2 regions of the Mesorhizobium sp. WSM4841 genome follow, and region 2 is predicted to be linked to the other one. Evidence: predicted binding sites of a transcription regulator. Region 2 holds the regulator's gene; the other holds the start of a gene.
The links. Region 2 encodes HrcA, which represses chaperone genes, less so after heat shock. Its sites were predicted from a motif close to GTTAGCACTCNCNNNNNGNGAGTGCTAAC; they were not measured.

Region 1 (4,873 bases), on a different contig from region 2:
GCGTTCCAGCCATAGCCGAATTCGGTCTTCTCTCGCAGCTTGCCGACGATGATCGAACCCTCGGCGCCGGCATTCTCGGCGATCTGGCGCACCGGCTGTTCGATGGCCCGACGCACGATCTCGACGCCGGTCTTCTGGTCGGGATTGTCGACGGCGACATTGTCGAGCGCCTTCGCCGCCCTGAGCAGCGCCACGCCGCCGCCGGGCAGGATACCCTCCTCGACCGCCGCGCGGGTGGCGTGCATGGCATCGTCGACGCGGTCCTTGCGCTCCCTGACCTCGACCTCGGTCGAGCCACCGACGCGGATGACGGCGACGCCGCCGGCGAGCTTGGCCAGCCGCTCCTGCAGCTTCTCACGGTCGTAGTCGGAGGTGGTCTCCTCGATCTGCGCCTTGATCTGGCTGATGCGCGCCTGGATTTCATCCTTGCGGCCGGCACCGTCGACGATGGTGGTGTTCTCCTTCTCGATCAGCACCTTCTTGGCGCGGCCGAGCATCTCCAATGTGACGTTTTCGAGCTTGATGCCGAGATCCTCGCTGATTGCCGTGCCGCCGGTCAGGATGGCAATGTCTTCCAGCATGGCCTTGCGGCGGTCACCAAAACCCGGCGCCTTGACGGCGGCAACCTTCAGGCCACCGCGCAGCTTGTTGACGACCAGCGTCGCCAGCGCCTCGCCTTCGACATCCTCGGCGATGATCAGCAGCGGCTTGCTCGATTGCATTGCGGCTTCGAGCACGGGAAGCATGGCCTGCAGGTTGGACAGCTTCTTCTCGTGGATCAGCACATAGGGCTCTTCGAGCTCGACGCGCATCTTGTCCTGGTTGGTGATGAAATAGGGGCTGAGATAGCCGCGATCGAATTGCATGCCCTCGACCACTTCGAGCTCGGTCTCGGCGGTCTTGGCCTCCTCGACCGTGATGACGCCCTCATTGCCGACCTTTTCCATCGCTTCGGCGAGGAATCGGCCGATCTCGGCATCCCCATTGGCCGAGATGGCGCCGACCTGGGCGATCTCGTCGTTCCGGGTCACCTTGCGGGCATTGGCCTTGAGTTCAGCGACGATGGCGTCGACCGCCTTGTCGATGCCGCGCTTCAGGTCCATCGGATTCATGCCGGCGGCAACCGCCTTGGCGCCTTCCTGGACGATCGACTGAGCCAGAACGGTCGCGGTCGTTGTGCCGTCGCCGGCGACGTCGCTTGTCTTCGACGCCACCTCGCGCACCATCTGCGCGCCCATGTTCTCGAACTTGTCCTCAAGCTCGATTTCCTTGGCGACGGTAACGCCGTCCTTGGTAATGCGCGGGGCGCCGAATGACTTGTCGAGGATGACATTGCGGCCCTTGGGACCGAGTGTGACCTTCACTGCGTCGGCGAGGATATTGACGCCGCGCAACATCTTCTCGCGGGCTTCGGTATGGAATTTCACATCCTTGGCAGCCATTGGATAACTCCTTCAAATAGGCAGCTTTTCGTTGACTGATTGCTTGTCCAGGCCCCGCTCAGGCGGCCTTCTGCATCTTGTCGGTCGATTCGATCACGCCCAGCACGTCGCTTTCCTTCATGATGAGCAGGTCCTCGCCGTTGAGCTTGATCTCGGTGCCCGACCATTTGCCGAACAGGATACGGTCGCCGACCTTGACGTCGAGCGGCTGCAGCTGGCCGCTATCGTCACGCGCCCCAGGCCCGGCGGCGATTACCTCGCCTTCCTGCGGCTTTTCCTTGGCGGTGTCGGGAATGATGATGCCGCCCGCGGTCTTCTCGTCGACCTCGATGCGGCGGACCAGGATACGGTCATGCAGTGGACGGAACGCCATGTCGTTCTCCTCATAGGACAAACAGATTTTCTTGGACCTCCCTTCGCAGCCGACCGGTACAACGGCCGATGCGACGGTGCGCGACCCCTGCTCAGGCATCACGCGCATATCGAATTAGTCTGCCGATTCAGGCTTTCAAGAGGACGTCGAAAAAATTTTAGCACTCGCCGTGGTCGAGTGCCAACGCACCGTAATAGCGCACTGTAATTATGGCGCTATTCCAGGATTGAAACGACGGATGCGGCTTGAAACCGCGCCGCAACCCTCCAACGTCGTCGTCGACCGCGGCACCGCCTGCCGGCCGGCCGGAACCGATGAGGAAGCGGACGCGTTTTTGCACGCGGAGGATGGCGATGGAACGCGATGCCCCAACGATTTCGATTGCACCGGAAGATCCCGCTCTCGGCCGGCTGCTCGATCCGGCGCGGCATTTCGATCGTCCACAGGACGTGCTGGCCGACGCGACGCTGGACGTCGGTGAAAAGCGCGCGATCCTGTCGTCATGGGCCTCCGATGCCTGCGCGGTCGAATCCATGCCGGCGCTGCGCAAGCCGCCCGGCGCCAAAGCTCCAATCGCCTTTGAAGAGATCATGGACGCTCTGCAGGCACTCGATGGCGCAGGTCCATCTCAAGGCGCCGGCGCCAGCCGAAGCCGCCACGGCGGGCCCCACCGCGTCGGCGCCTGATTTACGACAGAAAGGAGACGTGCATGGTCAGCAACGAGTTCCAGCTCCAGATGCAGGGTTTTGGCCTGACGACGGCGGAGATCCATTATCGTCTTCCCGACTATCGGGACCTGCTGCAGCTCTTCATCTGGCAGGAGTACGACATCGCTCCGGATTTCCCGACTCTGAAGCATTTCCTCGAATTTTGGGAACGTGAGATCGAAGGCCCGCTGCATTCCGTGCGTGTCGCCCATCACCGTCTGATCCAGCCCTCCGAATGGCGGGCGGTGGACGGTGTTATTACGCTGCAGTGAGACAGGGAGGGGCGGCGCTTTTCATGAAAGGCGCCGCCTCTGCAGCATAGCGCGTCCGCCCCTGCTTCAGGTTCATTGGCGTTCAGGTGGATTGATATTCAGGTGGATTTACGCCCCGTGACAAGCAGTCCGGCCGTGCGAACCGCCTTGACGAAGGCAGTGCGAGCCTCGCGGGCGGTGCGCCAGCCGTCGAGCGCGTCGCGGCAGGCGCGATAGGCTGCGCGCCAGTTCCGGCCGCGCGCCCGGTCCGGCCACTGCTGCATGCATTCGATGGCTTCCCAACTGCTTGCGACCTTGCGCTCTCCGACGGATTGGAGCTTGAGCGTGATCGGCTCGGAAAATGGGACGTCGTTCATCACTTCCTCCTTCTTTCTGTTTTTTAGAGCAAGTACATCCTCGATTAAGCAGGAGGCAGCCCGATCGGCGCCGATGGACGAGATGGTTCGTCTGCCTGCGCGCTTCAAGACCCTCCCCGTCTCCAGCCCTGCTTGCCCCAGACCTCTGCCCCTGCCGACGTAACGGCCGGCTATATGTCGTCGTCCGGCGGTTCGAGAAGCCCGATCAGCGTCGCCACCCTTGCCGACGGCAGAGGGCGGCCCTCATTCACCAGCGCCTCATCGGCACCGACCCAGGCAAAGGCCTCGCGCAACTCTTCGATCGTCGCGCCGGTCGAGGCGATGTCGGCGATGATGGCGTCGTCCACCGGGCCCAGCACCGAAATGATGTCGTCGCGTGTCATGGTCATGATATCCTCCATGCGGCGTGCCGGCGCGACCCTCAAATGACGGTTGAAACCGGCATTGCCAGTACAATCTGGCAACAAAAAAATCTGGCTGCGGGACAGAATCTGGGTCTTGATTTCGGCCTGACAATAACCAAATCCAAATTGCCGGTTGCCGAACGGGACCGGCAGAACCCAGGGAGCGCCAAGCTCTTTGGCGTCCCTCGTACTATGTTGCTCCATGGAGGATGTAGCTATGAGAACCGCATTCGACTTTTCCCCGCTCTATCGGTCGAGCATCGGTTTCGACCGTATCTTCACCCTGCTGGAAAACGCGCCTCAGGCAGTCGAAACCTGGCCGCCTTATGACATCGAGCGAAGCGACGAGAACACCTATCGTGTGAGGATCGCCGTCGCCGGCTTTTCCGAGAACGATCTCGACATTAGCCACGAGCCGAACCTTCTAATCGTCTCGGGCGAGCGCAAGGAACAGGACGAGGTGGAATATCTCCATCGCGGCCTTCCGGTGCGACCGTTCACACGGCGCTTCGAGCTTGCCGATCACATGACGGTCACCGGCGCCTCGCTCAACAACGGCCTGCTGACGATCGACCTCGTGCGCGAAGTGCCCGAGGAGATGAAGCCGCGTCGCATCGCGATCGCCAAGGACGACGACGCGCGGAAGGCCGGGCAGGTCGAGAAGCCGAAGCAGGCCGCCTGAGCGAAGGCGATCTCTGGCGTTCGCCTTTGGCGCAACCAGTCCAGAAAGGAGAACAGCAATGGCTATTCGTGATCTCATACCCTGGGGCCGGGAGAACAGTCCGGTTCCCAGCTTCTATCGTGACGAGGAGCGCGACCCGTTCATGGCGTTGCATCGCGAGATGAACCGCCTGATCGACGACGCGTTCCGCGGCTTCGAAACGCGCATGCCTTCGCTCAGCGGATTTTCGTCGGCGCGCGGCAGCTGGCCGAGCGTCGAAATCGCCGACGGCGAGAAGGAGATCCGCGTGACCGCGGAAATTCCTGGCATGGACGAAAAGGACGTCGAGGTGATGCTCGATGACGGTGTGCTGACGCTGCGCGGCGAGAAGCGCTCCGAGACCGAGGACAAGGACAGGCAGTTCTCCGAGCGGTTCTACGGCCGCTTCGAGCGCCGCATCCCGCTCGGCTACGAGGTCGAGGAGGACAAGGTGAACGCCGCCTTCCATAACGGCGTGCTCACCGTGACGCTGCCCAAGACGGAGCGCGCACAGTCGAAAGCCAAGCGCATCGCCATCAGTGGCGGTGCCGCCAGCCCCGGCAAGAGCAAGCACTGACGACATCGGCAGCCGGACGCGCAAGCGCCCGGCTGCGAAGGC
Region 2 (4,873 bases):
GTTGAAGTCGCAATAGGGGCACTTGGCCGCGCAGAACGGCCAGTGGATGTAGACGCCGAAGCCGGGGCTGCGGTCAAGCAGCATGGTCATTTCACAGCCGATCGTGCCAAATCCAGTCTGGCTTGCGCGAATTTCTGGAAGGCGCGGGCGCGATGCGACAATGCCGTCGGCTGGCCGGGCTTCCAGCCATGTTTTTCCTCTGCGGTCATCTCGCCGAAGGTCTTTTCGAAACCGTCCGGCACGAACACCGGGTCGTAGCCGAAGCCGAGTTCGCCGCGCGGCGGCCACACCAGCGTGCCCTCGACCTCACCTCGGAAATATTCGGCCGCGCCGTCGGGAAAGGCCAGGCAGATGACGGCGACGAAGCGGCCCTTGCGCTGCGCAGGCGCGACCGCGCCGACTTCCTGCAACGCCACTTCCGCTCGCTGCATCGCCATGCCGAAATCGCGCGAACCGTCCGGCGCCTCGGCCCAATCGGCGGTGTAGACGCCGGGCGCTCCGCCCAGCGCATCGACACACAGGCCGGAGTCGTCCGATAATGCCGGCAGGCCTGTCGCCTTGGCGGCGGCAAGAGCCTTGATATAGGCGTTCTCCTCGAAGGTGGTGCCGGTCTCGTCCGGCTCCGGCAGGCCGTATTCCTTGGCCGACTTCGCTTCTATGCCGAATGGCGCCATCAGATCGGCGAATTCGCGCAATTTGCCGGCATTATGGCTAGCAACGACAATTCTGTGCCCATCAAGCGAATGCATCAGAAGCCCCAGATTCTTGGTTCGGCGAATTCGATCGAATTGCCGGAAGGGTCGCGAATATAGATCGAGCGGCCGCCTTGCGGCCATTCGAACTCGCTTTCGATGGCGATTTTCTTCTGCTCAAGATGTGCCTTCCAGCGCACGATCTCGTCCGCACTCGCCGCAAAGCAGAGATGGCCGTCGCCGACAGTGCCGTGCGGCGGCACCTTCAGTCTGGCATCGGGCGCCGGCGGCACCTTGGTCGCCTCGGCGTTGAAGATGAGCAGCACGCCGTCCCCGCAACGGAAGAAAAGATGCCTGCCGTCGACCTTGCCCAGCAGATCGAGCCCGAGCACGCCGGTGTAGAAGGTTTCCGCAGCAGCGAGGTCTGTGACGTATAGTGCCGATTCCAGGATTGCAGAGGGGGGCGGACAAGCTCGGCATTTTTAGGGCTACGCCACGGCCATCTGCTGCAGGCTGACCAGTCGCGCAATGCCCTTCTTGGCCAATTCCATCAGCGCCGTGAACTGCTCTTCCGAGAAAGGCTCGCCCTCGGCCGTGCCTTGGATCTCGACGATGCCGCCCTTGCCGGTCATGACGAAGTTGGCGTCGGTGCCGGCCGAGGAGTCTTCGAGATAATCGAGGTCGATGACCGGCTGGCCGTCATGGATGCCGCAGGAGATAGCCGCGACATGGTCCTTCAGCACCTTGGCGACGCTGGCCATCTGCCGGGCTTCCATCCAGCGCAGGCAGTCATGGAGCGCCACCCAGCCGCCGGTGATCGACGCGGTGCGCGTGCCGCCATCGGCCTGGATCACGTCGCAGTCGACGGTGATCTGCTGCTCGCCGAGCGCCTGCAGATCGACCACGGCGCGCAGCGAACGGCCGATCAGCCGCTGGATTTCGAGTGTGCGGCCGCCTTGCTTGCCGGCCGAAGCTTCGCGGCGCATGCGCTCGCCGGTCGAGCGCGGCAGCATGCCGTATTCCGCCGTCACCCAGCCCTTTCCGGAATTGCGCATCCAGCCCGGCACTTTTTCCTCGAGGCTGGCCGTGCACAGCACATGGGTGTCGCCGAACTTCACCAGGCACGAACCTTCCGCGTGCTTGGAGACGCCGCGCTCGAAGGAGATGGCGCGCATTTCGTCGAATTGGCGTTTAGAAGGGCGCATTCAGGCTTTTTTCCTATCTTTTTCGGAATCGTGGCCGGCTTGTAGCCGCATGGGGCGCAGGGCGCAAAGGAAAATGGCCGGTTGCGCGGGTGTGGCCGAAGTCTATATCTTTGGGCCGGAGGTATTTGGCTCGAATGACCAAGGCAGTCGATCCCGGTTCCCAGTCGGCGGCAGTGCTCCAGTCGCCCGCGCTTCAATCGCCCGCACTCCAGTCGCTCGACATGCGCTCGCGCGACATCTTTCGGCGCATTGTCGATTCTTATCTGAAGGACGGCGAGCCGGTCGGCTCACGCAGCCTGTCGCGTATCCTGCCGTCGTCGCTGTCGCCCGCCACCATCCGCAACGTGATGAGCGATCTCGAGCATCTCGGCCTGATTTATGCGCCGCATATCTCGGCCGGCCGATTGCCGACCCAGGCCGGCCTGCGCTTCTTCGTCGATGCTTTTATGGAGCTTGGCGACCTCTCCGACGAGGAGCGCCGCACCATCGAGGCGCAGGTACGCGCCTCCGGCTCGGGCGCGACGCTGGAACATCTGCTCACCGAAGCCAGCCAGATGCTGTCCGGGATGTCGCGCGGCGCCGGCCTCGTGCTTGCCGCCAAGAACGAGGTGCCGCTAAAGCACATCGAGTTCATCCAGCTCGAGCCGAACAAGGCGCTGGCCGTGCTGGTGTCGCAGAACGGCGACGTCGAAAATCGCGTCGTCGACCTGCCCGCCGGCATCACCGTCTCGCAATTGCATGAAGCGTCAAACTTCCTCAATGCCCATATCCGTGGCCGCACGCTGGCCGAGGCGCGGATCGAGATCGCCCGCATCAAGGAAGAGACCAAGGCCGCCCTCGACACGCTGTCTCAGGATCTGGTCGAGAAGGGCCTTGCGGTCTGGGCAGGCGCCGAGAGCGGCCTGCCGGCGCGTCTCATCGTGCGCGGCCGCGCCAACCTGCTGGAAAATGTCACCGCGCAGGCCGACATCGAGCTCCTGCGGCATTTGTTTGAGGATCTGGAGACGCAGGACGGGCTGATCCAGCTTCTCGACCTTGCCGAGGAAGGCTCCGGTGTGCGCATCTTCATCGGCTCGGAAAACAAGCTGTTTTCGCTGTCCGGCTCGTCGCTGGTCGTGGCGCCCTATCGCGACAAGGACGCCCGCGTCATCGGCGCGCTCGGCGTCATCGGCCCGACCCGGCTGAACTACGCCCGCATCGTGCCGATGGTCGACTATACCGCGCAGCTTATTTCCCGCATGCTGCGGTAATGCATGTCGCCCAAAAGCCTGCCCTCGGTTGAGCAGCGGTTTTGGAATAACGACATGCATGAAAACAAGAAAGCAAAGCGAGTCGCAGGAACCCCTCAACCGCGACGCGCTTTGGGTGGACCTCAAGGAGAAAAAAATGGCGCTGGAATCATTCAAGGCTCAGATCAGCCTGTTGCTCGAGCAGATGATCAACCAGCCTGAGGATCAGCATGAAGTGCAGGAGCAGCTGCGCGAAAAGCTGAGGGAAATGCGCGCCATGGGCCTGCCGTTGCCGGCCGATCTCGTCGCGCTCGAAAAGCGTCTGGATGATGATTTTTACGCGGCCGGAAACTGAGCCCGAAAGACAAACGGTCGATTGCTTCAACTCTCCGTGTGCTGGACCAGTCAAAGCGGAACTTGATCGGTGGGTTCGCCTGGCCGGCGGCGCTGGTGCAATCGAATCCGACTCTCAGGGAGTACACGCCTGCCCGCCTTTGTGCGACAAGGTCAGTCTTAAAAGGTCGATTCCGATTTTCGGGGTCATGCGCTAAGGCCGAAACCATGACCCTCACCGGATTCCTCGCTTATAGCGTGGCCCTCGGTATCGCCGCCGCCATCCCTGGCCCGGGGCTGACCGCGCTTATTGCGCGTGCGCTCGGGTCCGGCTTTCGCTCGGCGCTCGCCATGTCCTTCGGACTAATGCTCGGCGATCTCGCCTATCTCACCGCCGTGGTGCTCGGCCTCGCTCTCGTCGCGCAGACCTTCGGCATGGCCTTCCTGGCGATCAAATGGCTGGGCGTCGCCTATCTCGCCTTCCTTGGCTGGCGCTTCTGGACGAGCGGCATCACGTCCGAAACGGTGGAGGCGAAGAAGGGCAGGGGCGGGTTGGTGTCCAGCTTTATTGCGGGCCTCGCCGTCACGCTCGGCAATCCGAAGACCATGATCTTCTATCTCGCCATCACGCCGACCATCGTTGATCTGAAGACCATCACACTCGCCGACTACGGCATCCTCGTGGCGCTCACGCTCGTCGTGCTCCTGGTGGTGCTGGTGCCCTATCTGGTGCTGGCGGCCAAAGCGCGCGGGTTCCTGAAGTCGCCGCGCGCGCTGAGGGCGCTGAACCGCACCGCCGCCGGTTTCATGGCCGGCGCGGCGGCTGCGATCGCCGCCCGGCAATAGGTCACTTTGGCCTCGGCTGGAATGCTTTTCCGGGGCGAGTGTGTTTTCAGCATGCGACCCACTCGGATATTTTCAAACGGCAGACTATCTTGCGCGGCCGAAGGCTTTATCCTGCCTGGTCGAGAATTAGCTGCCTGACTCTTGCCCGTCTGACTCTTGCCCGCCTAACTCTTGGGAGCGAAACCAATGAACAAGCCCGCCACCACCGCGCATGTGCCCGGCCGCGGCCGCATCTACAATTCGATCACCGAGACGATCGGCGACACGCCGCTGGTGCGGCTCGACAAGTTCGCCAATGAAAAGGGCGTCGTTGCCAATCTGCTGGCCAAGCTCGAATTCTTCAATCCGATCGCCTCGGTCAAGGATCGCATCGGCGTCTCGATGATCGAGGCGCTTGAGGCATCGGGCAGGATTGCGCCCGGCAGGACCACGCTGATCGAGCCGACCTCGGGCAACACCGGCATCGCGCTCGCCTTCGCCGCCGCCGCCAAGGGCTACAAACTGATCCTGACCATGCCGGAAACGATGTCGGTGGAACGCCGCAAGATGCTGGCGCTGCTCGGCGCCG

Region 1: a site for HrcA is predicted at 1,972-2,000, ahead of AC0L14_RS20940 (co-chaperone GroES). Genes of this name have one in related genera too.

The regions. Positions count from the first base shown of each region.
Region 1 covers NZ_JBVVQC010000018.1:52,024-56,896, forward strand. The annotation lists gene groL (chaperonin GroEL) at 1-1,442, opposite strand, end outside; gene AC0L14_RS20940 (co-chaperone GroES) at 1,501-1,815, opposite strand; gene AC0L14_RS20945 (hypothetical protein) at 2,169-2,501, shown strand; gene AC0L14_RS20950 (usg protein) at 2,525-2,794, shown strand; gene AC0L14_RS20955 (DUF982 domain-containing protein) at 2,893-3,150, opposite strand; gene AC0L14_RS20960 (hypothetical protein) at 3,321-3,539, opposite strand; gene AC0L14_RS20965 (Hsp20 family protein) at 3,772-4,236, shown strand; gene AC0L14_RS20970 (Hsp20/alpha crystallin family protein) at 4,295-4,831, shown strand.
Region 2 covers NZ_JBVVQC010000023.1:30,263-35,135, reverse strand. The annotation lists gene hemW (radical SAM family heme chaperone HemW) at 1-90, opposite strand, end outside; gene rdgB (RdgB/HAM1 family non-canonical purine NTP pyrophosphatase) at 87-749, opposite strand; gene AC0L14_RS23580 (VOC family protein) at 749-1,144, opposite strand; gene rph (ribonuclease PH) at 1,181-1,897, opposite strand; gene hrcA (heat-inducible transcriptional repressor HrcA) at 2,032-3,147, shown strand; gene AC0L14_RS23565 (hypothetical protein) at 3,284-3,481, shown strand; gene AC0L14_RS23560 (LysE family translocator) at 3,688-4,305, shown strand; gene cysK (cysteine synthase A) at 4,492-4,873, shown strand, end outside.